2 regions of the Ornithinicoccus hortensis genome follow, and region 2 is predicted to be linked to the other one. Evidence: riboswitches for the same ligand, from Rfam matches in the RefSeq annotation. Region 2 holds a riboswitch; the other holds the start of a gene.
What was found. Region 2 has a riboswitch for FMN ahead of pnuC (nicotinamide riboside transporter PnuC). Riboswitches for the same ligand answer to the same signal wherever they lie in the genome.

Region 1 (14,606 bases), 680 kb from region 2:
GTCGAGCCGCTGCCGTCCACGACGATGACCCTGCCCTCCCCCGGCTCGGCGACCAGGCGTTTCAAGCCGGAGTTGTCCTCGAAGGCCCGCAGCGTCACCACGCTGCCACTGAACCGGCGCCTGCCCCCGTAGAGCCGGATCGGCAGGTCGACGCTGTCGAGCACAGCTTCATGCACATCCATCAGATCGGCCGTGGCCGGGGATCGGTCGGCGGAGGTCGTGGACATCTCGTTCATGATCCGATCCTCTCGTGACCTCGGTGCTACTCCCGAGGCGGGCTGCCGGCTACCGGCCGCCATGGCCCACCGAGTCGCTCACCCAGAACCGGTGCAACAACCAGAGAAACCCTCGAGAACTACCTAAAGCAGTTGAATAGCGTTGCTTAAATGTTGTCAAATTCCATTGCTGAATACCTCTTGTCAGAGAGCATTCTGCGGCCCTACTTTAGTTCTGGTCACGCTTGTGCCGTTCGACCGTGGAGGCAACCATGGTGCTGACGCAGGACACAGAGAGTCCCACCACCGCGCCATCGGGCGAAACCCCAGGTGGAGCCACGGACGCGCTCACCGCAGGCTCCATCTCCGTGGCCCAGTTGCTCCTTTTCGCTGGGGTCGTCCTGGCAGTCTTCGCAGTGGTCTATATCCTTGCTCGCCTCAAGCAAGCCCACGGACTCACAGGTGCGGCGTCGTACGCGACATTTGCTCGCCTGTACGGCCTGACAACGGTCGCTATCCTCGCGGTTCTTCTTGCATTCTCCAACGTTGCGGCCGAGTCACTCTCCGCCGCTTTCGCGCTCCTGGGAACTATCGCCGGATACCTCGCCGGCGCCTCGTCCCCGACAACAACAACGACGCAAAAACCCGTCGACGGCGGAGTGGAGGTCACGAAGGTCGAGGGGGGGATGTAGGGAACGACTGCGCTGTACGAGGGTGGCGCGGGCGTGGCGAGACCAGACTCGCACACGCATCACGTCCGCGGTGCCACAGAGTCATCCTGAGCCTCCGTGCTTCGGTCAGTCATTGCGGGCTGTCATGGTCGGATCCAGCGTGGCCAGGTCTGCCGACATGACTGTGGGCTATGCGGAACCGCCAGTCCTTTGAAACAATTCGTAGTGCTGCTCAAGCAACTCTGGATCCGGATATTCCGTCCTCAGATCCGGCAGGATCATCAGCCGCTGACCATGCCTCCCCTGCAGCGAATGCTTGAGGGTAGGCCCATCGACCTCGTCCAAGATCCGGTAGGCAACCTCAACGTGCAACGAGGGCGTGATCCCCATGATGTGGGAGTCGAATGCGGCATGGTGCAGTTTGCACAGCGCCAAACCATTCCTGACGGCCGCGATTCCCTGATCCTCAGAGTCACCCACGATGTGCGCTGCATCGAGGAGTTCCACGTGCGCCAGCGCACAGACAGAGCATCGATTTCGGTATGCCCGAAGAACCATCGCCCGAAACACGGGTTGGTGCAGGCGACGCTTCACCTCCGCGCGTGCGTAACGGCGAAGCACTTCCTCAGCCGGCGATTCGGGCTCCGTCGGAACGAGTCCGTACAACTCGTCTAGCGCGAACAGGAAGACTCCGTCCTGCTCTGCCGCGACGTAGACCGGAAAGATCGGTAGGAATAACCCGCCACCCACGTCCTGGAACAAGATCAGGGGCAACCTCGCCTTCATGGCTTGGCGCAAGGCCGGCCCCCCTCGAGAGGATGCAGACGGTATCCACCGCAGCAGGCCGTCGCGTTGGGATAGCTCACGGACGGCACCCTGCGTATTCCGGATGGAAAGGGGACCGCCAAATCCTGGCGGGGACCACACCTCGCCAGGGCCGCCGACGAGACGCACTGAGACTCCACCCATCTCGAAGTCCTGCAGCGACTCGAGACTCAAGGGTTCACTGCCGTCGTGGCTTCGAGCGCTGAGCCACTCCATGACGATTTTGCGACGATCCAGGTTCTCGGAGATTGAGAGTTTGGGCGCAGCCGACTCACGACCGCGGGAGCCCTCAGCAACGATCGGAGCGGAACTGACTTCTCGACTGACGGCCGGTTCTACGGCCAGGAGGCGGAAGACCACTACCTTCCGGATCTCCCCGTTCCGGTCAGGCGCATCCTCAAAACGCCATGGGTCGTCTGGGTCGATGTAGAACTCACCGACGTAGCGCTGGAGCTTGCCGCCAGATCGTTTTCGGCTAGCCACTTCGAACAGGCGCAAGGCCCGCCCTTCGCTATCGTGTCTGAGGATCGCTCCGTTACCTGCCGCCCCGGGGTCCTGGTCACCTACCTGACCTTCCCCGGTGTAGTGAAAGACCTCCCTCTCCGACCGATCCCAACCGTCATAGTTGTAACCGTGCTGTTCGCCTTGGCTTGGGTCGGAATACACCATGACGTTCGCGGTACTTCGAGAGGGCTCGATGCCGCCGAAGATCGATCCGCCATACAGGTCCTTGACCTCCGAGCGGGTGGTGAGGTCACCTGGCTCGAAGGTCCATGACTCATCCGCCATGACCGGAGCTTAGTCATCGCGACGTGACGTCGCCTGCTTCTAGGTATGCACCGCGAGTCAGCGAAGGGCCCCACCGGCAGAGCGGTAGGGCCCTTCGCTGAACTGCTAGGTCAGCTGCAGCCGCTGGTGCTCCCGCAGCCTTCGCACACGTAGCAGGACCCGGCAGGGCGCATCTTGGTGCCGCAGGTCATGCAGATCGGGGCGTCGGCGGACTTGCCCTGGAACTGCTCGAGCAGCTCTGCGGAGGAGTGCACGGTCGGCTCGGTGACCCGGGCCGAGGCGGCGCCCGCACCAGACTGGTCGGCGATCTCCTCGACCTTCTCCTGGCGCTTGCTGGCCGGGGCCGGGGACTGGCTGTAGGACTCCAGCTCGTCCTCGAGGGACTCCTTCTCGTCGCCGGACTCGTCGGCGAGGTAGGACCCGGTCTCCAGCTCGCGGGCCCGCTCCTCAGCCGTGTGGATGCCCATGAAGCTGCGGGTGTCGAAGTCCATGTAGTCCAGCGCCAGCCGGCGGAACACGTAGTCCATGATCGACTGCGCCATCCGCACGTCCGGGTCGTCGGTCAGGCCAGCCGGCTCGAACCGCAGGTTGGTGAACTTCTCCACGAAGGTCTCCAGCGGCACGCCGTACTGCAGGCCGATCGAGACCGCGATCGAGAAGGCGTCCATCACGCCGGCCAGGGTCGAGCCCTGCTTGCCGAACTTGAGGAAGATCTCGCCCAGGTCGCCGTCGTCGTAGGTGCCGGCGGTCAGGTAGCCCTCGGCGCCGCCCACGGCGAAGGACGTGGTCTGCGAGGTGCGCCGCTTCGGCAGCCGCTTGCGCACCGGACGGTACTCGATGACCTTCTCGACCTTGGCCTCGGACTCGATGGACTCGTCGTCCTTCTTCTCGTCCTTCTTGCCGTCCGAGAGCGGCTGACCGACCTTGCAGTTGTCCCGGTAGACGGCCAGCGCCTTGAGGCCGAGCTTCCAGCCCTGCATGTAGACGTCAGCGATCTCCTCGACCGTGGCGCTCTCCGGCAGGTTGACCGTCTTGGAGATGGCACCGGACAGGAACGGCTGGGTGGCGGCCATCATCCGCACGTGGCCCATCGGCTTGATCGCCCGGGCGCCCATCGCGCAGTCGAAGACCTCGTAGTGCTCCGGCTTCAGGCCCGGCGCATCGATGACGTGGCCCTTGTCGGCGATGAACTCCACGATCGCCTCGATGGTCTCCTCGGTGTAGCCGAGGATCTTCAGCGCCCGCGGGATCGTCTGGTTGACGATCTGCATGGAGCCGCCGCCGACCAGCTTCTTGAACTTGACCAGCGAGAAGTCCGGCTCGATGCCGGTGGTGTCGCAGTCCATCATGAAGCCGATGGTCCCGGTCGGGGCCAGCACCGACGCCTGGGCGTTGCGGTAGCCGTTCTTCTCCCCCACCTTCACCACGGCGTCCCACGCCTTGGTGGCGGCCTTGTGGACGTCGGCGTCCATCCCGTGCAGGGTGCGGATCTCGTCGTTGGCGGCCTGGTGCTTGCGCATGACCCGCTTGTGGGCGTCGGCGTTGCGGGCGTAGCCGGCGTACGGCCCGACCACGGCGGCCAGCTCGGCGGAACGCTTGTAGGCGGCGCCGGTGAGCAGCGAGGTCAGCGTCGCGGCGAGCGAGCGGCCACCCTCGGTGTCGTAGCCGCGACCGGTCGCCATGAGCAGCGCGCCCAGGTTGGCGTAGCCGATGCCCAGCTGACGGTAGTTGCGCGTGGTCTCACCGATCGGCTCGGTCGGGAAGTCGGCGAAGCAGATCGAGATGTCCATCGCGGTGATGACCAGCTCGGCGACGGCCTGGTACTTCTCAACGTCGAAGGTGTTGTCGTCGCGCAGGAACTTCAGCAGGTTCAGGCTGGCCAGGTTGCACGAGGAGTTGTCCAGCGACATGTACTCCGAGCACGGGTTGGACGCGGTGATCCGGCCGGTCTCGGGGTTGGTGTGCCAGTCGTTGATGGTGTCGTCGTACTGGATGCCGGGGTCGGCGCACTCCCAGGCGGCGACCGCCATCTTCTGGAACAGCTCGCGGGCGTCGACGGTGTCGATGACCGAGCCGTCCATCCGGGACCGCAGGCCGAAGTCGCTGCCGTCCTCGACGGCCTTCATGAACTCGTCGGTGACCCGGACCGAGTTGTTGGCGTTCTGGTACTGCACCGACACGATGTCTGCGCCGCCCAGGTCCATGTCGAAGCCGGCGTCGCGCAGGGCGCGGATCTTGTCCTCCTCGCGCGCCTTGGTCTCGATGAACTCCTCGATGTCCGGGTGGTCCACGTCGAGGACGACCATCTTGGCCGCGCGGCGGGTGGCGCCACCGGACTTGATGGTCCCCGCGGACGCGTCGGCGCCACGCATGAAGGAGACCGGGCCGGAGGCGGTGCCGCCGGAGGAGAGCAGCTCCTTGGAGGAGCGGATACGGGACAGGTTCAGCCCGGCGCCCGAGCCGCCCTTGAAGATGAAGCCCTCTTCCTTGTACCAGTTCAGGATCGAGTCCATCGAGTCGTCGACCGACAGGATGAAGCACGCGGAGACCTGCTGCGGGCTCTTGGTGCCGACGTTGAACCACACCGGGGAGTTGAAGCTGAAGATCTGGTGCACCAGGGCATACGTGAGCTCGTGCTCGAAGACCTCGGCGTCCTCGTCGGTGGCGAAGTAGCCGTGCTCCTTGCCGGCCGCCGTGTAGGTCAGCACGACCCGGTCGATCAGCTGCTTGAGGCCGGTCTCCCGGGCGTCGGTGCCGACGGCCCCGCGGAAGTACTTGGTGGTCACGATGGTGGAGGCGTTCGCCGACCAGAAGTCGGGGAACTCCACGCCGCGTTGCTCGAAGATCGTCTCGCCGGTCTTCCAGTTCTGCTGGACGACGTCACGCTTCTCCCAGGTGACCTCGTCGTAGGGGTGAACACCGGGCGTGGTGTAGATGCGCTCGATCTTCAGACCCTTGCCGCCCCGCCGCGAACGGGATCGTGCCCCGGCCGTCTCCGTCATGAGCTACTCCTTGTGACTCGTACTTCGTGAACTGGTGTCTGCATCTTCAAATCCTGCTGGCAGCCTCGCACAACCGTCTGACAGACCACCGCTGACCTGCGGTGATCCGTCAGGGCCGCGCTACGGCATGCCCCCTGCTGGCGCCGCGTCCCGCTCGGTCCGCAGCAGCGTGATGGCCGCCTCGAAGTCCTCCAGGGAGTCGAACGCCTGGTAGACGCTGGCGAAGCGCAGGTAGGCGACTTCGTCGAGGCAGCGCAACGGGTCCAGCACCGCCAGTCCCACCTCGTGGGCGTCGATCTCGGCCTGCCCCATCGCGCGGATGGACTCCTCCACCTGCTGTGCCAGCACCTGCAACTGGTCCTCGGTCACCGGTCGGCCCTGGCACGCCTTGCGGACGCCGGCCAGCACCTTCTCCCGACTGAACGGTTCCGTCGCTCCGGACCGCTTGGTGACGGCCAGGGTGGCCGTCTCCACGGTGCCGAACCGCCGCCCGCACTCGGGGCACTGACGCCGCCGGCGGATGACCGTACCCTCCTCCTGCACCCGGCTGTCCACGACGCGGGAGTCGGTATGCCGGCAGAACGGACAGTGCACGACTCCTCCTTGCGTGACGGGTCGGGTGGGGACGAAGTTGGGGACGTCCTGTGGAGAACGTGTGGGCAACGGTGGTTCAGCTGTGCACAACATGTGGACGAACCACATCTGTGTAACTACTAGATATAGCGATCCTAGGCACGACCCGTCACTAGATGCAACACCCTGGAGGTCAGGTTTCTGCCGGGTTGTGAACGTCGCAGGTCAGCCCACATGACGCGCCGCCGACCCCCGTTCCGGGACCGGCGTGTCCCCCGGAACGGTCGCCCCTGCGCACCCACCGGAGACCGGCAGAACTGGACTTTCCCGACCGTCGCGGGTTGGATCCGTGGGTGTGACCCGGCGTATCGCACGCCTTCTCCTCGTCCTGGTGCCCCTGGCCGCGTGCAGCCGGGAGGCAGAGGGCGGACCCGAGGATTTCCGGGCCCGCGCCGCCAGCCACTGCACGGAGGTCGTGAACGACCACCTGCTCCTGGAGCCCGGGCAGGACGGTGTCGAGGTCCTCGCGGCCGCCCTCGGGGACGAGGAGCCCACACCCGAGCAGATCAGCGATTGGTCCGCCGGTCTCCAGGAGGAGGTGGACCGGCTCGGGTCCATCCGGGAGGCGCTTAGCGAGTTCTCCCCCGACGACCCGGACGAGGACGCCCACTGGCAAACCGTCGTGGCCGGCAGCGATGCCGAGGCCGAGGCGCTCCAGGCCCGCCAGCAACTCCTCGAGGAGGCCTGGGACGAGGTCAAGGACCGGTTCGAGCCCAGGCCGGCACCCTCCGATGACGTGGAGGACGCGCTGGCCGCGCTCGGCCTGGGGCGGACCGACTGCCACTGGGTCTACGCACCGGCCGTCGTCGAACCCGGGTCCGAGGACTTCGTCCGTGACGTCACCACGACCTGCACCGACATCGCGAACCGGCGGCACGCGGCCGGATACAGCCAGGACGCCGACGTGGCCTCGACGTGGTCATGGCGACCTTCCAGGACGGCCCGCCAGACGACCTCCCCGCCGAAACGACGGACGCGCTGAACCGCCTCCACGACGAATGGGTGCAGACCGTGGACGACCTCGAGTCGGTCGACGCCGCGAGCGCCAGCGACCCTGGAGCGTGGACCGCCACCCTGGAGGCCGCGCGCGAACGGGTCGGGATCTCCGGCGACCGGGCAGCGGCCGCGGAGTCCGGTGACCAGGCTGCGATCGCCGAGGCCTTCGAGATCGGCCGGGGCGACCACCCCGGTCCGGCGTTCGCGGAGCTCGGTCTCGAGCAGCGCAGCTGCGCCGGCCTGCAGTTCTAGCGATTCACCGAGACCCCCGGGTCAGGCCCCGCCCAGGGCCGCCGCCGTGGCGATCGCGGCCGTCGCCGCTTCGTGCCCCTTGTCCTCGACCGACCCAGGGAGCCCGGCACGGTCCAGCGCCTGCTGCTCGTCGTCGCAGGTGAGCACGCCGAAGCCGACGGGCACACCGGTGGTCACCGCGACCTGGGTCAGCCCCCAGGTCGCCGCCTGGCAGACGTAGTCGAAGTGCGGCGTGCCACCGCGGATCACCACGCCCAGGGCGACCAGTGCGTCATACCGCTGTTTGGCCAGGCGCGCGCAGGCGACCGGCAGCTCGAAGCTGCCCGGCACCCGCACCACGTCCACCCGGTCGACCCCGGCCTCGGCGAGCGCGCGCTCCGCCCCCGCCAGCAGGCCGCCCATCACCTCCTGGTGCCAGGAGGCGGCGACGACCGCCACCCTCATCCCGCTGCCGTCGACGTTCACCGTCGGTGCGCCGTGCCCGCTCATCCGGTCCTCCTGGTCAGTGCGGCCACCGGGACCGCGTGTTCATGGTCGTCGTGGTCGTGGTCGCTCCGGGTGTCCACGGCGCCGGGGATCGAGACGTGCCCCAGCCGGGTCCGCTTGGCGTGCAGGTATCCCGCGGCCTCGGGGACGGGCGGCGTGTGCGAGGCGAGCACGTCGGCCACCGTGAGGCCGGCGGCCTGCAGCGCCGCCACCTTGTCCGGGTTGTGCGTGATCAGCCGCAGCGTCCCGATCCCGAGGTCGGTGAGGATCGCGGCCGCCGCGCCGTACTCCCGCGCGTCGACCGGCAGGCCGAGCGCGGTCTGGGCGTCGACGGTGTCCACGCCGGTGTCCTGCACGGCATACGCGCGCAGCTTGTCGACCAGGCCGATCCCCCGGCCCTCGTGTCCGCGCAGGTAGACCACGACCCCACCCTCGTCGGCCACCCGCCGCAGGGCGTCGTCCAACTGGGGGCCGCAGTCGCAGCGCCGCGAGCCGAAGGTGTCCCCGGTGAGGCACTCGGAGTGCACCCGGACGAGCGGCGCGACCTCACCCGCGCCGCGCGGGGAGACGAGGGCGACATGCTCGGCCCCGGTCGTGGTGTCCCGGTAGCCGTGCACGGTGAACAGTCCGTGCGCGGTCGGCAGCTGTGTCGTCGCCGCCCGCCGCACCCGCTGGTGCCGGCGGCGCCAGGCGATCAGCTCGGCGATGGTGATCACCGGCAGGTCGTGGGCCTCCGCGAGGGCGTGCACGGCCGGGCCCCGCAGCGGCTCGCCCGCGTCGTCGACGAGCTCGGCGATCGCGCCGACAGGGGTGAGGCCGGCGGCGGTGCACAGGTCGACCGCGGCCTCGGTGTGGCCGGGACGCTCCAGCACCCCACCCGCCCTGGCCCGCAGCGGCACCACGTGGCCGGGCCGGATCAGGTCCTGCGGCCCGGTCGTCGGGTCGCCGAGCAGCCGGATGGTCCGCGCGCGGTCGGTGGCGCTGATCCCCGTGGTCACCCCGTCGGCCGCGTCCACCGTGATCGTGTATGCCGTCCGCAGCGGGTCCGCGTTCTGCGTCACCATGAGCGGGAGCTCGAGGCGGTCGGCCCACTCGGCCGGCATCGGGGCGCAGACGTAGCCGGAGCTGTGCCGCACGGTCCAGCCCAACCACTCGGTGCTGAGCGTCTCGGCAGCCAGGATGACGTCGCCCTCGTTCTCCCGGTCGGCGTCGTCGAGCACGAGCACCGGCCGGCCCTGCCGCAGCGACTCCAGCGCCGCCCCGACCGCGGCGTCCACGGAGTCCTGCTCCGTCGGGACCGGCTGGAAGGCGTTCACGAGGTCACCCCCACCGGCTGCCCCACGCGGTCGCCCAGCAACCGCTCGACATACTTGGCCAACACGTCCACCTCCACGTTCAGCCGCTCCCCCACGGCACGGCGGCCCAAGGTGGTCACGGCCAGGGTGGTCGGGATGAGGGAGACCTGGAAGGTGTCGTCGGTCACCGCCGAGACGGTGAGCGAGACCCCGTCCAGGGTGACCGAGCCCTTGTGCACCACGTAGCGGGCGATCTCCGGCGGGAGGGCAAGTGTGACCACCTCCCACCGCTCGCCCGGTTCCCGGGCCAGCAGCGTCGTGGTGGTGTCGACGTGCCCCTGGACGACGTGCCCGCCGAACCTCCCGTCCGAGCGCAGCGCCCGCTCCAGGTTCACCGGTGCCCCGGGGTCGAGGTCGCCGAGGGCGGTGTGCGCCAGCGTCTCGGCCATCACGTCGGTGCTGAACTCGCCGTCACCCACCTCGGTCACGGTCAGGCAGACGCCGTTGACGGCGATCGAGTCGCCGTGCCCGGCGCCCGCGGTGACCAGGGGGCCGCGGATCCGGAGCACGGCCGAGTCCCCCAGCTCGGTGCGGGCGACGAGCTCGCCGAGCTCTTCCACGATTCCGGTGAACATCTAGATCTCCTTCTGGGTGCCGACAGGGCGGGCGGTGAATCGGATGTCGGGGCCGACGCGGCGCAGGTCGGTGACCTCCAGGCGCGCGATCCCGTCGATGGTCGTGATCCCCAGGTCCCCCACGGCGGCCGGTCCCGCCCCCAGCAGCGCCGGCGCGAGGTAGCTGACCACCTCGTCGATCAGCCCGGCGCGCCAGCAGGCGGCCGCGAGCGTGGCGCCCCCCTCGAGCAGCACCTGGCGGACCTGGCGCGCGTGCAGGGCGGAGAGCGCCTCCGCGGGGTCGTGGGTGGGCAGGCGCAGCGTCTCGGCCTGGCCGTCCAGCAGGCGGGCGCCCTGGGGCAGGTCGCGGTGCCCCACGACGACGCGTAGCGGCTGGCGCTCCCGGAGGGTGCCGTCGTCGTGCCGGGCGGTCAGCGACGGGTCGTCGGCGAGCGCGGTCCCGGTCCCGACCATGACCGCGCCGGACGCCGCACGCAGCTGCTGCGCGTCCGCGCGGGCTTCCGGGGAGGTGATCCAGGCGCTGCTGCCGTCGGCCGCGGCGATCCGCCCGTCGAGCGTGGTGGCCATCTTCCAGACCACCCGGGGGCGGCCGTGCCGCACCGCGAAGCTGAAGGCGGCCACCAGCTGCTCCGCCTCCTGCGCGAGTTCGGCACCGACGGCCGCTGCTCCCTCGCTCACCCGCACCCCGTGCCCGCGCAGCACCTGCGCCCCGCCGCCGGCCTCCGCACTGGGGTCGGACACGGCATACACGACCGCTGCCACTCCGGCGTCGAGCAGGGCGCGGGTGCACGGCGGGGTGCGCCCGGTGTGCGAGCAGGGCTCGAGGGTGACGTATGCCGTCCCGCCCCTGGCCCGCTCCCCCGCCTGCGCCAGCGCGACGACCTCGGCGTGCGGGGTGCCCGCTCCGGCGTGGTGGCCCTCCCCGACGACCTCGCCGGCGGCGTCCAGCACGACCGCACCCACCCGCGGGTTGGGGTCGGCGGCGGGGCCGCGCAGCGCAGCGCGCAGCGCGCGGCGCATCGGCTCACGGTCCACCGTGCTGGTCATCGGAAGGTTCACTCCCTCTCGCTCGGCCACTGGCTCGAGCTCCGGGAGGATGGGCGACCGGCCTCGGGGTGCGCGTGGACCAACGTCGGAGTCCGACGTCGGCCACGGTCTCCCGGACCGTGCCTGGACCTGCGGTGCAGGTCACGCGCTGCCTACCATCCGGACTTTCACCGTCGGTCCTGGAGTTCCACCAGGTCAACCGGCCGCTGGCTGCGGACGGGTCGCGGACTATCACCGCCGGTTCGGAATTACACCGACCCCGGAGCGCGTGCGGCCAGTATGCCCCGTCGTGCCGGGAACCGGAAGCCCGGCCCCTCCCGGTGGCCCCCACGGACGGCCGCGGCGGACGGTGTCAGGAGCGGTCCCGGGGACCGTCCGTGATCACCGGTCGGAGATCTCTTACGGAATCTTTACCTGTGGAAAACTCCCATCCGGGCCGATGGGCGACCACACTGGCAGGACCCGGGACCGCGGGGGCACTGCGGTCCGAACTGAGATCCGGGAGGGTCCCGTGAAACGAACAGTGCCGTTCGTCCTGATCGGCGTGCTTGCCGTGGCCGGCTGCAGTGGGAATGACGAGCCGGCCCCGATGCCGACGCCGGAAGATTCGTTGACGACTGTTACCGCCGTCCCGCCCGCAGACGACACCGAGCAGACGACCGATGCGCCGGCCGACGATGACCCCACGACCTCGGCACCCGACGATGCAGAGGAGACCACTGAGACGGGAGACATAGAGTCCGGCGCCACGGACGCCGTGTACGAATACGTCTCCACCCTGAACGAATTGAGCGAGCATCCGCAGTCTGGGGTCTTAGAAGCCCTCTCAACCGCAGACTGCGAAACCTGCCGTAACTTCGAGAACGGGATCGATGAACTGGTGTTGAATAACCACCACACCGAAGGGGCGATCGCGGAACTCTCAGATGTGGACGTACTGCGACTGGCGGACAACGTCCAGGTCTCGGGCCGTCTCAACCAATTGGGCGCAAGAGTGTTGGACAACGATGACGGCGTTGTGCGCGACTCGGCCGATCCAACTTCCCTGAACGTGATGTTCGTTGTCGTGCAGGAGGGCGATGCCTGGCTCGTCGATAAGATCCAGGTCGCACCATGAGATTCCTCCAAATCGTGGCGATCTCGATCCTGCTTCCGATCGCAGGGTCACCTTGGGAACCAAACTGTCCGATAGAAGATCTCGAGAAGTGCATCGGCGAGGGCGACGGTGTCTATGTTGGCTTAACGCTCGCCGAAACCACGTCACTCTCCCAGGTGTACCCGGAGGAGAATCCTGGCCCCAACCCCGAGCTCTGGTACGAGTACGCAGCGGTCGTGAGCTGCGTCGGCAACACCCCCGAGAACCCCGAACTGGTCCGGTGCGTCAGCGCGGAGCAGTACTGCCGGGACGTGCAGCCACAGAGCGAGGGCCCCCTGTCACTGCTCTACCGCCGGGAGGCCGACGACGGCGGCCCGTTGACGCCCTGGCAACACTTCAGCCACACCTGCTACACGAGTCATGTCCCGCCGCGGTCCGGCGCCGAGGTCGAGCTGACCGAGGCGATGATCATCGAGCAGTTCCACCGCACGGCCTTCGCGCTCCCGACCGCGTCGCTCCAGCCGGAGGACAACCGGGCGCTGGTCAACCTCCCGGTCTACTTCGCGCTCGAGTGGCCGGAGGAGGGGTTCGAGCCGGGTGAGGTCGACACGACCACGATCGTGGGGCACGAGGTGCGCATCCGTCCCGTCTTCCAGGACGCCACCTACTCCTTCGGTGACGGGACGAGCGAGGGACCGACGGCATCGATGGGCGGCACCTATCCCGACGGCGACATCACGCACGAGTACGCCTCCTCGGGCGAGGTCGGTCCGAGCATCACCGTGACGTACGGGGGTGAGGTCAGTGTGGACGGTGGCGGCTGGTCCACGATCCCCGCGACGATCGAGATCTCGGGCCCGGCCCAGCCGTTGGAGGTCCTGACCAGTCGCAACCGGCTGCGGGGCGACTGACCCTTCGCCGGAGTCCCGGGTCCCCTGCAGCACCGGTCGGGATAGGGCGGGAGGTCGCCGCGCCCAGACCGCGGTTGGGTAGCATCACCGTCATGCACCGCACGCGCATCATCACCCCGCCGGTCCGCTCCTGAGCAGAGCCCGACCGGTCCACGCCCCACGGCGGGCGTGGTGACCTGACGTCGAGCGTCACAGCGCTGTCGGTCTCTGCTCCTCGCGGTCCCAGCCACCTCGCACCGTCGGAGCATCCCCCATGACCTTCCGTCCATCCTCACCTTCAGCACGCACAGCACGCGACCTCACTCCGCAACCCACGACCTCCGGGTTCGGTCTCCTCGTCATCGCCGGCCTCCTCTGGGGCACCGGTGGTGTCACCGGCGCCGCCCTCGCCGACGCCACCGGCCTGGGCGGACCAGCGGTCGCCACCTACCGGATCGGACTCGGTGGCCTGCTGCTGGTCCTCGTCCTCCTGGCGCAGCGACGCCGGGTGCCCCGGGGGCGTCCCGCTGTCACCCGGATCCTGCTGACCGGCCTGCTCGCGGCGCTCTTTCAGGGCTGCTACTTCGCCGGGGTGCAACTGGCGTCGGTGAGCATCGCCACGCTGATCGCGATCGGCTCGGCCCCCATGGTCGTCATCCTGACCCAGTCGGTGCGGCAGCACCGGCTCCCCACGGTGCGCCAGCTACGACCCGTGGTGCTCGGCATCACCGGCCTGGCGGTCCTCGTCCTCGGCCCAGGTGGCGGGGACCGCGGGCCGGACCTGCTGGCCGGCACCGCGCTGGCCCTGGCGGCCGGGGCGGCGTTCGCCATCTTCACCATGCTCGGGGCCCGGCGCCATGTGGGCACCGACGCCCCGATGGTGACCGGCTACGGGTTCCTCGCCGGCGGAGTGATGCTCGCCGTCGTCACGGTGCCGTTCAGCCCGATGACCTTCGCCCCGACGGTCAAGGGGCTCGGGCTGCTCACCCTGCTCGCCGTCGTGCCGACCGCACTTGCCTACACGGTCTACTTCCGCGGCCTGCCGCACGCAGGCGCCGCCACCGCGACCGTGGTCGCACTGCTCGAGCCGCTCACGGCCACGGTGCTGGCCGTGCTACTGCTCGGTGAGCCGTTAAGCCTCCCGCTCGTGCTCGGCGGCGCACTGCTGCTCAGCTCGGTCCTGGACGCACGCCCGCGGGTGCCCAACGAGCACCCGGCCCCGCACCAGCGGTAACAGGACCGCGACGACCACCGCTCAGCGCAGCCAGCCCAGCCGCCGCACGCCGAAGCGGACGGTCGCCCCCTGCTCGACCTGAGCGTGCAGCTCGAACGCGTCGGCGGTGCTGACATCACCGACCTGCGCCTTCCGGAAGTAGGTGCCGCTGCGCCGCTCCTCCAGCATGAACGTCGGGTGCTTGCTCTTCGGGCGCTTCGTCATGTCCCACTTCCAGCGGGCCACCCGCGTGCCGCCGGCGTAGAAGTCGGCATAGAACGCGACCACCCCGTCGATGTCGAGCGGGTCGAGCTCGAACCGGACCCCGCGGACACCGGTGCAGCGGAACTGCATACCCGCGTAGTGCCCCTTCGCCCCGCGCAGCGCCGGGACCCTGCGCAGCGGTCCCCGCCCCAGCCGGCCCAGGTTCGCGGCCAGCGCGGGGTCGGCCTCGGCCGTGGCCTCCAGGTAGGCCCCCCGCTCGTTGCGCTCCGGGTCGGCCGGCCGCACCCGGTGGGAGGTCAGCCGCCGGTTCCAGCGCGACTCCACCGGCTCCACGTC
Region 2 (14,606 bases):
CGCGCGACGCACGGGGCCCACCCCGAGCCCCGCAGACCAACAGGTGCGTCCTGCATCTTCGCACGCGATGCTTGGATGGGTGCCATGCCCCTTGCCAGAACGCACCGACTCGCCCTCTGCGAGACCGCCCTCGAGACCGGCCCCGACGCCCCGACCCTGTGCCCGCCGTGGCCGGTGAGCGGGCTGGTGGCGCACCTGGTGGTCCGCGAGTCCCGCCCGGACGCCGCCGTCCTCGGGCTGCTCCCGCCCACGGCCGACCGGGCGGACCGGGTCCGGTCCGGACTGGCCACCGACGTGCCGTTCGAGCAGCTCGTGGACCGTCTGGCCTCCGGCCCCCCGGTGTGGGCGCCGTCGCGCCTCGACCCGGTGGCCGACCTGGCCGACCTGCTCGAGTTCGTCATCCACCACGAGGACATCCGCCGGGCCCAACCCGGCTGGCGCGCCGCACCGGTGGACGAGGCCACCGCGCGGGCGGTCTGGTCCCAGCTCCGCCGGGCCGCCCGGTTGTTCGTCCGCCGGTCCCCGGTCGGTGTCGTCCTCGTCGCCCCCGGCCACGGCCGGGGCGCGGTCAAGGGCCCGCCCGCCCGGGATACCGGCCTGGGCAGCGTGGTCCTCACAGGCGCGCCGGTCGAGCTGGCGCTCTACCTGTCCGGACGGACCGCCGTGGCAGACGTCCAGGTCGACGGGGACGACGCCAGCGTGCGCAGCCACCGGGCGCAGGTAGGCGCAGGTGGCTGACGGGGTCTCCCCCGACCCTGCGGACCGGCTGGCCGACCGGGTGCTCGACCGACTGTCCCGGAGCGGGCCGGGCCCTGCCGGCGTGCGGGTGCTCGGGCTGGACGGCCGGAGCGGGTCCGGCAAGACCGACCTCGCCGCCGCGCTGGCGTCCCGGGTGCCGGCAACGGTGGTGCACCTGGACGACCTGTATGCCGGGTGGCAGGGCCTGGCGGCCGCGCTCCCCGGGGTCTGCGCGGACCTCGTGCGTCCCCTCGTCGCCGGCCGACCGGGCCGGTACCGCCGCTACGACTGGGTGGCCGCACGGCCCGCCGAGTGGGTGACCGTCCGACCGGCCGACCTGGTCATCGTCGAGGGCGTCGGGGCGCTCGCCGTGGACTGCGTGGCCGACTATGCGCTGCGGGTCTGGCTGGAGGCCCCGACCGAGGTGCGCCGGCGCCGCGCGCTGGCCCGCGACGGGGACACCTTCGCCCCGCACTGGGCCGAGTGGGCCGACCAGGAGGAGGAGGTCTTCGCCGCGCACCCCGCCCGGGAGGTCGCCGACCTGGTGCTCGACACGGCCTGAGACAGCCGCGCGTCCCGGGGTGGGTGGCGTTGGCATGTGAGCGTCGCGGGTGGTGTCAGCGCCCCTGACCACACGCCGGCGCTCGCCCCGCCACTGGTAGCACGTTCGGGGCACTGGTGGCATGGTCGAGCGTGCTACCAGTACCCCGAACCGTTTACCAGTGGGTGGCGGCGGGTCAGCCCGGCGAACCGCCCGTGTGGTGCGCGACGAGGGCGCTCAGGCGGCGCGCCTCCGCCCGGCCCACCTCACCGTCCGCCCGCTGGATGGCCATTACCGCCACCTCCTCGGTGTCGGTGAGCTCCAGCACCACCCAGGGCATGCCGCCGGAGAAGCCGACCGAGGCGATCTGGGCCCACTCCAGGTCGTGCGTCTGGACCAGGTTGACCACCCGCAGCCCCTCGCGCGAGGGGATCGCCCGGAGCGCCGCATACCGGTACAGCCCGGCCGCCACCGCCAGGGCGAAGAGGACCAGCAGCACCCGGTCCCAGAAACCCCAGCCGAAGGTGCCCTCGGAGGGGATCACCACGGCCAGGTACCCGAAGGCCGCGACGAAAGCCACCGCGCAGGCCAGCGCGACGATCCGGCCGCGGCGGGGACGGAACGGGGCGTAGGGGTCGCGCCGCCCGCCACTGGGGCGGGCGGAGGGGGCAGGGGTCACCGGTCCAGGCTACGGCGTGCGGTCCTCGCCCGCGGAGCCGGCGGTGCCCGCCGGCGCGGGTTCGGCCAGGTTGGGTCCGCCGCCGGAGGGGGCCTCCACGATCGCGGCCCGTCGCCAGATGAGGAACCCGACGGTGACGAACACCGAGTACCCGGCATACCAGAGGGCGGAGGGGTAGTAGCCGCTGTGCCACAGCAGCGGCACCCCGACCACGTCGACCGCGATCCAACACAGCCAGAAGTCGGTCCAGCCGCGGGCCATGGCATAGGTGGCGATGATCGACCCGACGAAGATCCAGGCGTCGGTCCAGTAGTACCAGCGGGGGGCGGGCCAGCCGGCGCCGACCTGGGCGAAGACCCACTGCAGCACCAGGACGCCCCCGACCCAGGCCCCCAGGTAGGCCAGGCGCTCCCCCGCGGTGGCCCACCGGGGCGTGATCGCCGGGCCCCCGGCCCCCCGGGTCCTCCGGGACCGGCTCCACTGCCACCAGCCGTAGACGCTGGTGATGATGAAGAAGACCTGTCGGGCGGCCTGGCCGAACAGGGAGTGCTCCTGCGGGTTGTGGAACCAGACCCCCATGAAGACGGTGAACAGCAACGCGTTGCCGATGATGCCCACCGGCCAGGCCCACACCCGCCGCCGCATCCCGGCGAACGCCGAGGCCAGGCCGAACAGGTTGCCGACCACCTCGCGCCAGGCGATGTCGTGCCCGGCGATGGTGAGCTGGGCGTAGAAGATGTCGTTCCAGAAGTCCACCGCGGTCCTCGGTCCGGTCGGGACGGGGCCGGTGGCCCCGTCGTGCCTGGGCACCGGGGCGTCGGGCAACCCTCGCGACGCGTGCTGCCTCCCATCCGGACTTTCACCGTCGGTCCTGGAATTTCACCAGGTCAACCGGCCGCTGGCAGCGGCCGGGTCGCGGACTGTCACCGCCGGCTCGGAATTACACCGACCCCGGAGCACGTTTTGCTGCGGTCATTCTGCCACAGCGCTACCGGCCCGCCGGTCAGTGCTGGTGGGCGAGGGCGAGTTGCCGCAACCGGTCGACCGCGGCCCCGGCGTCCTCGGCCCCGTAGACCGCCGAACCGGCGACGAAGACGTCGGCCCCGGCCTCCACGCAGGTGCCGATCGTGTCGGCCGACACCCCACCGTCCACCTGGATCCAGATCTCACCGCCGTGTCGCCGCACGGCCTCGCGCACCGCGCTGACCTTGGGCATCTGGTCGGTCATGAACGCCTGGCCGCCGAACCCCGGCTCGACCGTCATCACCAGCACCATGTCCACCTCGGCCAGCAGGTCGGCATACGGCTCGAACGCGGTGCCCGGCTTGACCGCGAACGCGGCCCGGGCACCGGCTGCCCGAATCGCCCGCGCCGTCGCCACCGGGTCGGCCACCGCCTCGATATGGAAGGTGACCGACTGCGCCCCGGCCTCGGCGTACTGCGGGGCCCACCGGTCGGGGTCCTCGATCATCAGGTGGGCGTCCAACGGGACCGGGCTGACCCTGCTCAGCGCCTCGACGACCGGCAGCCCGAGGGTCAGGTTCGGCACGAAGTGTCCGTCCATCACGTCGACGTGCGCCCAGTCGGCGGCGGAGATCCGGTGCAGCTCGGCCTCGAGGTTGGCGAAGTCCGCGGACAGGATGCTGGGACTGATCTGCAGGCTCACAGGGCGCACTCTAGCGAGAGCCGGCACGGATCCCGCCGCGGGCAGGGTGCCCCCGGGCTCAGTGTTTGCGCAGCAGCGCCAGGAACATGCTGTCCGTGTCGTGCACGTGGGACCACAACTGGGCCCACGGGCCCGGCCCGGTGCCCGGGAGCGGCTCCCCCGCCCGGTCGAGCAGGAGCGGGCGCACGTCCTCCAGGGTGACGTCGGTGCGCTTCTTGAGCACGTCGTTGACCACGAAGTGGGTCTCGGCCAGGTGCGGCGAACAGGTGGCGTAGACCACCACCCCACCCGGGCGGGTCGCCGCGAGGGCGGACCTGAGCAGGTCGCGTTGCGGCGGCCCGAGGGCGGTGAGGTCCTGGGGGGTGCGGCGCCACCTCGCCTCGGGGCGACGGCGCAGCGCCCCCAGCCCGGTGCACGGTGCGTCCACCAGCACCCGGTCGTACCGGTCCGGCTCCGCGGCCCCGACCTCGCGGCCGTCCTCCACGGTCACCTCCGCCCGTCCCCCGTTCGCCAGCACGGCACCCAGGGTGTTGCGGACCAGCTCCGCCCGGTGCGCAGTCACCTCGTTCGCCCGCAGCGCGGCACCCCGCTGGGCGGCCACCGCCGCGAGGAGGCCCGCCTTGCCGCCGGGCCCCGCGCACAGGTCGAGCCACTGCTCGTCCGGTCCGTCCAGCGGCGCTCCGGCCAGGGCCAGCGCCACGAGTTGGGAGCCGGCGTCCTGGACCGCCGCCCGCCCGTCCCGCACGGGGGCCAGCCCGCCCGGGTCGCCACCGGGCAGGGTCCATGCGGTGGGCACGAGCGTGGCCGGCGTCGCGCCGGCGTCCCCCAGCTCGTCCTCGGCGCCCAGGCCGGGTCGGGCGACCAGGGTCAGCGGACCCGGGGTGTTGTGGGCGTGCAGCAGCGCGGCCAGGGTTTGCGTGGCCGTGCCAGGGGTCGCAGCGGCGTTGCCCACCAGCGCCGCCCGCAGGGCCCGCGCGATCCAGCCGGGATGGGACTCCCGCAGCGCGAGGCGGTCCACCTCGTCGGTCAGCGGGGCGGTCACCCGCTCGGTCCAGGTGTCCGGGTCGGCCTCACTGACCCGTCGCAGCACCGCGTTGACGAAGCCGCCCGCCCCGGCCCCCACGTGCTGGCGGGCCAGGGCGACGGTGGCGCTCACCGCCGCATGGTCCGGGACCCGCATTGCCAGCAACTGGTGGCACCCCAGGCGCAACACGTCGAGCACGGGCGGGTCGATCTGGTCGACCGGACGGTTGCCCGCGGCCCCGATGACCGCGTCGTAGAGCCTCTGCATCCGCACCGTGCCGTAGCACAGCTCGGTCGCGAAGGCGGCGTCCCTGCCGGACACCCCGGCCCGGCGTAGCTGCCGGGGCAGCTCCAGGTTGGCGTAGGCGCCCTCGGACACGGCGGTGAGGGTCTGGAAGGCCACGTCGCGGGCCGGATCGGCGGTCCTGGCCCGCTCCGCGGGGCGCTGGGCGGACCGTTGTCGGGGACCGCGGCGCCGCGGTCCTCCCCCACCGCCGCGCTCCGGGCGGCCCCGCTCCGGTCGACCGCGCTCGGATCGACCGCGCTCGGGTCGGTCAGCCACCGAGCACCTCTTCCGGGCCGGGACGTGCGCCGCGGGCCCAGTCCAGCGCCGCCATGACCCGCTTGCCGGGTGCCTGCACGTCGCCGAGCTCGACCGCGCCGGCGCCGGTGCCGACCCGCACCGACCGCTTGTCGACCCGGACCTGCCCCGGGAGCAGCGGCGCCGCGTCGTCCGCGTCCACCGCGAGGGGACGCACCGGGTGCACCTTGAGCCGTTCGCCGCGGAAGGTGGTCCAGGCCCCGGGCGCGGGGGTGCACCCGCGCACCAGGCGGTCCACAGCATACGCGGGCCGGTGCCAGTCGAGCCGGCCGTCGGCCACCTCCAGCTTGGGGGCCAGGCTGATGCCGTCCGCGGGTTGCGGCCGACCGGTCAGCTGGCCGGTCGCCAGCCCGTCGAGCGTGGCGACCAGCAGGCCCGCCCCGGCCTCGGAGAGCCGGTCAAGCAGGTCCTGTGCCGTGTCGGTCGGGCGGATCGTCTCGGTCAGCGTGCCGAAGACCGGCCCGGTGTCCAGTCCCTCCTCGATGAGGAAGGTGCTGGCCCCGGTGACCTCGTCCCCGGCGATGATCGCGTGTTGCACCGGCGCCGCTCCCCGCCACGCGGGGAGCAGGGAGAAGTGCAGGTTGATCCAGCCGTGCGCGGGCAGGTCCAGCAGCGCCGGCGGGATCAGCGCCCCGTAGGCGACGACCGGGCAGGCCCCCGGTGCCCACTCGGCCAATGTCTCCCGCAGCTCGGGGTCCCGGGCCGAGGCCGGCGTGAGCACCGGGATCCCGGCCTCCTCCGCCGCTACCCGCACCGGGGAGGGGTGCAGGGTCCGCCCGCGGCCGGACCGGGCGTCCGGCCGGGTGATCACCCCCAGCACCTCGTGGGTCGAGGCCAGGAGTGCCGCAAGGCTCGGGACGGCCGCCTCGGGGGTGCCCGCGAAGACGACCCTCATCGGGCTCCCGTCACTCGTTCAGTTCCCCGTCGCCGGTGAACTGGTCGTGGAAGGTCTCGCCCTCGACCTTGAGCTCGGCGATCTCGTCACCCAGGTCGCGGAGCAGGTCGTGCCGTTCCTGCCGGCGCTGCCGCTGCTGGATGGGGTCCGGGATCGGCGCCGCAGCGATGAGCCGCTGGGTGTACTCCTGGGTCGGGTTCGACATCACCTGCTCGCGCGGACCGGCCTCGACGACCTTGCCGCTCTGGAGCACGACCACCTGGTGGGCCAGCAGGTCGATGACCGCCAGGTCGTGGCTCACGAAGAGGCAGGCGAACTGGTAGCGCTGCTGCAGGTCGCTGAAGATGTTGAGCACCTTGGCCTGCACGGACACGTCCAGGGCCGAGGTCGGCTCGTCCGCTACCAGCAGCTCGGGGTCCAGGGTCAGCGCGCGGGCGATCGAGATCCGCTGGCGCTGGCCACCGGACACCTCGTGCGGGTAGCGGTTGTAGACCGCGCGGGGCAGCTCGACCGCGTCCAGCAGCTCGTAGACCTTGTTCTCGCGCTCCTTCTTGGTGCCGACCTTGTGCACCACCATCGGCTCGGTGATGCACTCACCGATCGGGAGCCGGGGGTTCAGCGACGCTGCGGGGTCCTGGAAGATGACGCCGATCCGCTTGCGCAGCTCCTTGAGCTGGGCGCGGTTCATCCCGCGGATGTCGCTGCCGAGCAGTTCGAAGCTGCCCCCGACGGCGGGGATCAGGCCGAGCGCGCAGCGACCGATCGTCGACTTGCCCGAACCCGACTCGCCCACCAGCCCGACGATCTCGCCCTTGCGGACCTGGAAGCTGACGTCGTCGACCGCCCGGAACGGCGGCTTGCCGAGCCGCTGGTACTCGATGACCAGGTTGCGCAGGTCGATGGCGAGCTCGTCGTCGGAGCTCTCGTCCCGCTCCTTGATGCTGATCCCCATCTGGTCCCGGCCGCCACCGAGGCGGGGCACCGAGTTCAGCAACATCTTGGTGTAGTCGTGCTGCGGCCGGAGCAGCACCTCGTCGACCGTGCCCTGCTCGACCAGCTCGCCCTTGAACATCACCGCGACCCGGTCGGCCATGTCGGCCACGACCCCCATGTTGTGGGTGATCAGCAGGATGCCGGTGTTCAGCTTCTCCTTCAGCGAGCGGAGCAGGTCCAGGATGTCGGCCTGGACGGTCACGTCGAGGGCCGTGGTCGGCTCGTCGGCGATGATCACCTTGGGGTCGCAGCTGATCGCGATGGCGATCACCACGCGCTGGCGCTGGCCACCGGAGAGCTCGTGCGGGTACTGCTTGACCCGCCGCTCCGGCTCGGGGATGCCGACCATCCCGAGCAGCTCGATCGCGCGGTCCAATGCGGCCCGGCCGGAGGCGATGCCGTGCAGCTCCAGCGACTCGGTGAGCTGTGTCCCGATCGTCAGCACCGGGTTGAGCGCGGTCATCGGCTCCTGGAAGACCATGCCGATGTCGTTGCCGCGCAGCCGGCGCATCCGGGACTCGCTCAGCGTGGTGACGTTGTTGCCGTTCACCATGACGGTGCCGGCGATCCGGGCGTTGCGCGGGAGCAGCCGCATCGCGGTCATCGAGGTGACCGACTTGCCGGACCCGGACTCGCCGACGAGGGCGACGACCTCACCGGGCTTGACGTCCAGGGAGATGCCCTTGACGGCGTGGACGGTGCCGAACTCGGTGCCGAACCGGACGTCGACGTCCTGGAAGTCCAGGACCGGTTCGGTCTGCGGGGTGGTGGTTGCGGTCATCAGTCAGCACTCCTGCTCTGGCGCGGGTCGAAGGCGTCACGGAGGCCGTCGCCCAGGAAGTTCACGGACAGGGCGATCGCCAGGATGGTCAGGCCGGGCCACCAGAACAGCCACGGGCGGGACCCGAAGGAGTTCTGGTAGGTGGAGATCAACAGGCCCAGCGAGGTGTCCGGCGCCTGGACGCCGTACCCCAGGAAGCTCAGCGCGCTCTCCAACAGGATGACCGAGGCGATGGTCAGCGTGGCGCTGACGATGATCGTGCCCATCGTGTTGGGCAGGATGTGCTTGAAGATGATCCGGCCCGAGTTGGTGCCGATCGCCTCGGCCGCGGTGACGAACTCGCGTTCGCGCAGCGAGAGGACCTCGCCGCGCACCAGCCGGGCGAGCCCGGTCCAGGAGATCAGCGCCAGCATGATCGTCAGGGGCCAGATGCCACCACCGGACATCTGCCCGAGCACGGCGGCCAGCACCAGCATCGGGATCACGATGAACAGGTCCGTCAGCCGCATCAGGACCGACTCGATCCAACCGCGGAAGTAGCCGGCCAGGGCGCCGATCAGGGTGCCGATGGCGGTCGTCACGATCCCGACGGTGAAGGCGATGAACAGCGAGATCTGGGTGCCCCGCATGGTCAGGGCGAAGTAGTCCTTGCCGGTGTCCTCCTGGCCGAACGGGTACTCCCCGAAGCTCGGCGGGAAGAAGCTCAGCGTCGAGCGGCCCCCGTCGACCACGGTGGCCGAGGCGGTGTACTCCTTGTCCCACCAGCCCGGCAGCGGCCCGTAGCCGATCGAGGTGAACGCCATGAAGGTGACGAACAGGAGCAGGGCCAAGGAGCCCATCGCGGCCTTGTGCCGGAAGAAGCGCCGGCGGATCAACTGTCCCTGGGAGTAGGACTTCTGGGAGAGGTCGATCTCCTTCTCGACCGACAGCTCCTGCACGGTGCCGGAGCCGGCCCGGCGCTGGAGCGAGCCCGGGTCCTGTTGTCCCAGGATGGGCGAGAGTTCCTCTTCCTCGCTCCCGGGGAGGTGGGGCCTGTCCATGTCCGGGAAGTTGGCGCCCTCGGGTTGGTCGGGGCGGTCGTTGTCGTCACTCATGGTGTCCTCCGTGGCAGATCAGGGTCGTGGGCGTGGCGGGCACCGCGGTCACGTCCTGATCCGTGGGTCGAGGAAGGCATAGGCGATATCGGCGACGAGGTTCATCAGCACCGCCGCGGTGCCGGTCACCAGGTAGAAGGCCATGACCGGCATGGGGTCGACCCGGTCGAGGCCCTGCTGGAACAGGGCCCCCATCCCCTGCCAGCCGAAGACCGACTCGGTGACCACCGCACCGCTGATCAGTCCGGCGAAGTCGAAGGCGACGATCGTGGTGATCGGGATGAGCGCGTTGCGCAGCGCGTGCTTGCTCATCACCACGCGCTCGGACAGGCCCTTGGACCGGGCGGTCCGCACGTAGTCCTGCTGGATCGTCTCCAGCATCGAGGCCCGGGTGTACCGGCTGTAGCTGGCCAGGGAGATCACCGTCAGCACGATGGTCGGCAGGATGAGCTGCACGCCCCAGTCCCAGATCCCGGTCCAGAACGCCCCCTCGAAGTTCGGGGTCCCGGAGCCGATGGTGCCGATGACCGGCCGGTTGCCCTTAGCCTCCAGGAAGGCGGCGAAGTTGCGCAGCAGCTGGTCCAGGGCGGTCATCAGGGCGAACGCCACGGCGGTGCCGATGGAGACCCAGATGGCCACGGCCTTGTCCCAGCCGCCCCAGAACCAGCCGATCGGGATGGCGACGGCCACGGCGATCCCCAGCATGATCAGCAGGCGGGTGTAGCTGGCGTCGGTGATCCACCCCTGGAAGGCGAAGTAGCCGATGATGCCGACCACGATCGTTGTCGCGGCGGCATAGATCACCTTCTTGTTGCGCAGGCCGGTGGTCAGCATCACCAGCAGGAGCGCGGCCGCAACCGAGACGAGGACGACGATGCCCAGGCCCAGGGCCGGCTTGCGCCACCACCCGACGGAGTCGAAGTAGGTGATCGCCCCGAAGATGAAGAGCCCGGTAATACCGAAGGTCATCAGCCTGCGTTTACCGTCGCCGCCGAGGACCGAGGCGACGGTGATCCCGGCGAGTAACCCAATGACTATCGCTGTGGTGAGTGAGACCGATGGATCCTTGATCCAGTTGTTGAACTTGATCGCACCGAACTGCTTGAGCAGCACCGCGAACCAGAACACCGGCAGGGAGAAGAACAGGAACGCCATGAAGGTCACGGCGTAGTCGAAGCCGGAGTACTGCCGGATCGCGGCCAGGATGCCCAGGGTGACCCCGATGGCGATCGCCAGGACCGTGGCCAGGGTGACCAGGCGCAGGGTGCTCGAGGCGGCGTCCCCGAGGGCCGCGGTCATGTTGACGCCGGTCGAGCTCCGACCGAGGTCGCAGCTCAGCGTGAAGCACTTGCCGACGCCGACCAGCCACACCCAGTACCGCTGGTACCAGGGCTGGTCCAGACCCATCAACCGGGTCCGCTGCTCCATCTGTGTTGCGCGGTTCTCGTCCCGACTCTCCCGCAGGTCCTTCAGCGGGTCCCCGGAGTTGATCGTCAGGATGAACAGGAAGACGGATCCCAGTAACAGGATCAGCGCAGAGATCCCCACTCTGCGGAGAATGAATCGCAGCACAGATACATCCCTTTCAGGAGTCGGCGCACCCTCGGGCTCGGTCGGTGAACCCTAACGCAGAGAACACGCGCTGTCATCGTGGAAGCTTCGGCAGGTCTTAGAACCACCTGTGGGGCGGGGAAGAAGTGCTTCCCCGCCCCACAGGGTGGTCGATCAGGTGACACGCATCATGGTGTCGCACAGACCGGTCACACGGGACCGGCTAGCACGTCACTGCGCGCGCACCCACTGCTCGGCGTTCCAGACGATCTGGGTCTGGGTCGAGTTGAAGATGATGTTATCGATGGTGGCGTCGTGGGCCACGACACCCGGGTGGGCGAACAGCGGGATGCCGTACAGGTTTTCCCACAGCGCCTTCTCGATGATCTTCACCTGCTCTAGGTGGACCGCCGGGTCCACCGTGCTGGCCAGCTCGTCCCAGGCGGCGTCGACCTCTTCGTTGGAGAAGCCACCGAAGTTCTGCTCACCGTCGGTCTCGTAGATGGCCTGACCGGAGGCGATCTGGCCGGAGCCGGCCCACGCGAAGAGCGCGATCTCCCAGTCGCCGTTCTCCAGGGTGGTCCCGAAGAAGTCGGCGTTGCCCACGTCCTCGACCTCGAACAGCTCGGGGTCGTTGCAGCTGGAGGCGATCAGGCTGACCTCGTTGGTGCGCCGCTGGTTGGGGGCGGAGTAGCCGATCCGGATCGGGACCGGGGTCTCCAGGCCGGACTCGGCCAGCTTGGCCTTCGCGCCCTCGAGGTCCACCTCGTCGAAGCGACCGTCGTAGGCCGCGTCCACGACCTCCTGGTAGTCGTCCTGGAAGGGGAACTTCTCGCGGGCGTTCATCACGACCGCCTCGGGGTTGATCGGCGTGATCAGGTTGTCCACGATCTGCTGCCGCGGCACGCACATCGCGAACGCCTCACGGGCCGCCAAGCCGCCGTTGCCGTCGGCGAACGGGCTGTCCTCGGCGAAGTTGAAGTCTAGGTGCTCCCAGGTGAGCGTGTCGCCCTGGAGCAGCGTGAACTGGTCGCCGAGCTCCTCGATCTGGGTGATCGTGTCGACGGTGGCCTGCGGCTCGATGACGTTGAGGTCACCGTTGGCCAGCGCCGTGACGTGGGTCTCCGCGGCCGCGAACCGGAAGGTGAGGTTCGCGGTCGCTGCCGGGGTGCCCCACCAGTTCTCGTTCGGCACGAGGGTGATGTACTCACCGGTGCTCCAGGTGGCGCCGTTCAGCGAGTACGGGCCCGAGGAGGGCACGATCGCGGGGTCCGGCAGCTGCTTGTCCGGGGACAGCCAGCCCTCGTTGAAGAAGTCGGCCGTCGAGCCGACCGCCTCGGCGTCACGGTCGGTGATCGCCTGGGTCAGCTCCTCCAGGGTCATCCCGGACTGCTCGGCCACGATGTGGGCCGGGAAGGTCCCACCGATCAGGATCTCCCAGTCGGGGTACGGGGACTCGTACTCCACGGTGAAGGTCTTGCCGCCGGGCTCGCCCTGCGGACCCTCCGGCACGTACTCACCGAAGCTGCTGCTGACGTTGTTGAACACCGGGTCGGCGTCCTCGCCGAAGATCGCCGGCGCGTTGTTCGACGCCCAGTCGTACAGGTAGTCGTCGTAGGTGATCGGCGTGCCGTCTTCCCAGACCGCCTCGTCGGAGATGGTGTACTCCACGATCAGCGGGTCCTCGGAGGTGACCTCGTAGGAGCCGAAGTCCGTGTCCGGGATGATCGAGCCGTCGCTGCCGAAGTACTGGAAGCCAGTGTTCAGCCGGGCGTTGATCACCGCGTTGTAGGTGGAGTTGGTGTCGATGAGGTTGCCGTTGTAACCCGACCACTCGACCTCACCGGCCGAGTAGAAGATGTTGTCGTCGGCGGTCGTCACGTCACCCAGGTCGGGCTTGGCGCCTCCGGCGGCCTCCCCACCCTCCGAACCGCCCGTAGCGGTCGAGTCGTCACCGTCGGTGCCACCACCCGCGTCGCCGGAGTCGGCCGACGTCGTGTCGTCCCCGTCGTCGCCCGAGTCGGACGTGCAACCGGATAGCACCAGGGCTCCCGCGGCCACGATGGCCATCGTCGTGCGCCTGATCTTCAATGTTCCTCCTGGATGAATGGACACATCCGTCAGGCAGGTGACGGCCTCCTCCGGCCGGCACCCGGCAGCCTGCGAACGCGCCGAGGGGTATGCGAGAGCCAAGTTATGCACTGGTTCGGGCCATTGCCACCGAAGTCACCGCTTGGTGACCCGATCGTTACCGAGTTGAGACGAAGCCCGCGCCCGGGGGCTTCAGTCGCCCAGACCGGCGGGGTCCAGCCGGATCCGCAGGTCTCCCAACGCCCTCCGGGCGCTCCGGGCGGCCCGGAGCGCCCGCAGGGCCGCGACCAGCGGTTCTCCGTCGCCGTCGGACCTCAGCACGACCTGGACACCGGCGGCCACGGTCAGCGGACCGAGCACCGAGACCCCGGGGACCTCGCCCAGCAAGGCCACCGCCTCCTCCACCACCGCGGCCTCGCCGGTGACCGTCGCCGTCCGGCGGGTCGGCGGCAGCGACAGCTCGAGCCGCTCGGCGTGCTCCGCGGCCGCGAACCATGCCGGTGCCCACCGGACCAGCGCCTCGACCGGCCGCAGCCCGGCGTGGGCCGGCACCCCGGCGAGGACGACGCGGCCCCCGTCGGCCGCGGGACGGGTGAGCGCCGCGGCGGCCGTCCACCGGCGGTAGGCCTCCACCGAGCTGTCGAGTCCGGCGCGGTCCAGCAGCGCCCAGCCGTCGAGCAGCAGTGCCGCGGCGTAGCCACCGCGCGCGACCGGCTCGGCCCCGGGGGTGGCCACCACCACGGCCGGCGTGTCGGCCACCGGGTCCAGGACCTCGCCGCCCCGGGAGGTGCGGACCGGGACCCCGGAGAAGGCGCGGCCGATCTCCTCCGCGGTGCGGGCCTCGCCCACCACGCTGGACCGCCGACCGCGCTCGCCGCAGTGCCGGCAGGGACGCCCGCGGTCGGGGGTGCCGCACCAGGAGCAGGCGGCCGGTGCCGAGGGGTCGGCCAGCCGGACTGGCCCCTCGCACGAGGAGCAGCGGACCGGTGCGCGGCAGTGCTGGCAGGACAGGCCCACCAGGTAGCCCCGGCGGGGCACCTGGACCAGCACGGGTCCGTGGGCGAGAGCGTCCTTGACGGTCCGCCAGGCGAGGCTGGGGATCCGGGCCCGCGCGGCCGCGGGGTCGACCCGCTCCTGGTGGCCCTCGCCCGCGACCGTGACGCGCGGCGCGTCCCGCCGCACGACGTCCGGTGCCGGGTCGACCGGGTGGATCCACCCCTGGCCCAGCCAGTGCTGGACCTCCGGGGTGCGCGTGTAGCCGCCGACCACCAGGCCTGCCCCGGCCAGCACCGCCCGCCGCCGGAGCACCTCGCGCACGTGCGGGTAGGGGCTGCGCGGCTCCTGCAAGAGGTCGTCACCATCGTCCCACCAGGCCACCAGCCCCAACCGGTCCACCGGGGCGAACGCCGCCGACCGGGTGCCGATGACGACATCAGCATGCCCGCGCAGCGCCTTGAGCCAGGCGGTGTAGCGCTGCTCCGGCCCGAGGTCCGCGGTGAGGCGCACGAAGGAGTCCGGACCGAGCTCGGCCTCCAGCGCCTCGGCCAGCCGGTCGACGTCCCGGTGGTCCGGCAGCACGACCACGCTCCCCCGCCCGCTGGCCCGGGTCGCGGCGACGGCCTGGGCAAGCGCCACCGGCCACCCCTCGGACGCCCCGGCGTCCGGACGGGCCGCCCACGCCGCCGCGGGCGCCCCACCGGCGGCGAGCCGCCGCAGCAGGGCCGCCCCCGCCGGGTAGGACTCCCAGGCCGAGGTCGCCAACTTCTCGCCCCCGGTTGCCGGGGCGGACGGTCCGGGCGCGGACGGGTCGGGGTCTGCCGGGTCCGCCGCGGGCGGCACCGCCGCCTCTGCCCGCGCGTGCCGCGGCGGCACGGCGAGTCGGACGACGTCGGACATCGTGCCGGCGTAGTGGTCGGCCAGCTCGCGGCACAGCCGGGCGAGGTGCGGGGTAAG

Region 1: it holds a riboswitch for FMN, as region 2 does, so the genes downstream of both, ribD (bifunctional diaminohydroxyphosphoribosylaminopyrimidine deaminase/5-amino-6-(5-phosphoribosylamino)uracil reductase RibD) here and pnuC (nicotinamide riboside transporter PnuC) in region 2, are expected to answer to the same signal.

What each region holds. Positions count from the first base shown of each region.
Region 1 is NZ_VFOP01000001.1:1,639,923-1,654,528, reverse strand. Features, by position in the region: gene rraA (ribonuclease E activity regulator RraA) at 1-236, opposite strand, end outside; gene FB467_RS07715 (hypothetical protein) at 488-907, shown strand; gene FB467_RS18950 (HNH endonuclease) at 1,076-2,500, opposite strand; gene FB467_RS07705 (vitamin B12-dependent ribonucleotide reductase) at 2,611-5,502, opposite strand; gene nrdR (transcriptional regulator NrdR) at 5,623-6,096, opposite strand; gene FB467_RS07695 (hypothetical protein) at 6,431-7,117, shown strand; gene FB467_RS07690 (hypothetical protein) at 7,138-7,383, shown strand; gene ribH (6,7-dimethyl-8-ribityllumazine synthase) at 7,405-7,872, opposite strand; gene ribB (3,4-dihydroxy-2-butanone-4-phosphate synthase) at 7,869-9,185, opposite strand; gene FB467_RS07675 (riboflavin synthase) at 9,182-9,799, opposite strand; gene ribD (bifunctional diaminohydroxyphosphoribosylaminopyrimidine deaminase/5-amino-6-(5-phosphoribosylamino)uracil reductase RibD) at 9,800-10,846, opposite strand; FMN riboswitch at 10,988-11,118, opposite strand; gene FB467_RS07665 (hypothetical protein) at 11,358-11,963, shown strand; gene FB467_RS07660 (hypothetical protein) at 12,119-12,853, shown strand; gene FB467_RS07655 (DMT family transporter) at 13,107-14,066, shown strand; gene FB467_RS07650 (class I SAM-dependent methyltransferase) at 14,088-14,606, opposite strand, start outside.
Region 2 is NZ_VFOP01000001.1:2,317,225-2,331,830, reverse strand. Features, by position in the region: gene FB467_RS10825 (TIGR03085 family metal-binding protein) at 85-738, shown strand; gene FB467_RS10820 (nucleoside/nucleotide kinase family protein) at 731-1,300, shown strand; gene FB467_RS10815 (PH domain-containing protein) at 1,476-1,958, opposite strand; gene pnuC (nicotinamide riboside transporter PnuC) at 1,968-2,714, opposite strand; FMN riboswitch at 2,792-2,922, opposite strand; gene rpe (ribulose-phosphate 3-epimerase) at 2,962-3,618, opposite strand; gene FB467_RS10800 (RsmB/NOP family class I SAM-dependent RNA methyltransferase) at 3,683-5,209, opposite strand; gene fmt (methionyl-tRNA formyltransferase) at 5,202-6,143, opposite strand; gene FB467_RS10790 (ABC transporter ATP-binding protein) at 6,154-7,917, opposite strand; gene FB467_RS10785 (ABC transporter permease) at 7,917-9,011, opposite strand; gene FB467_RS10780 (ABC transporter permease) at 9,060-10,583, opposite strand; gene FB467_RS10775 (ABC transporter family substrate-binding protein) at 10,794-12,653, opposite strand; gene FB467_RS10770 (primosomal protein N' family DNA-binding protein) at 12,846-14,606, opposite strand, start outside.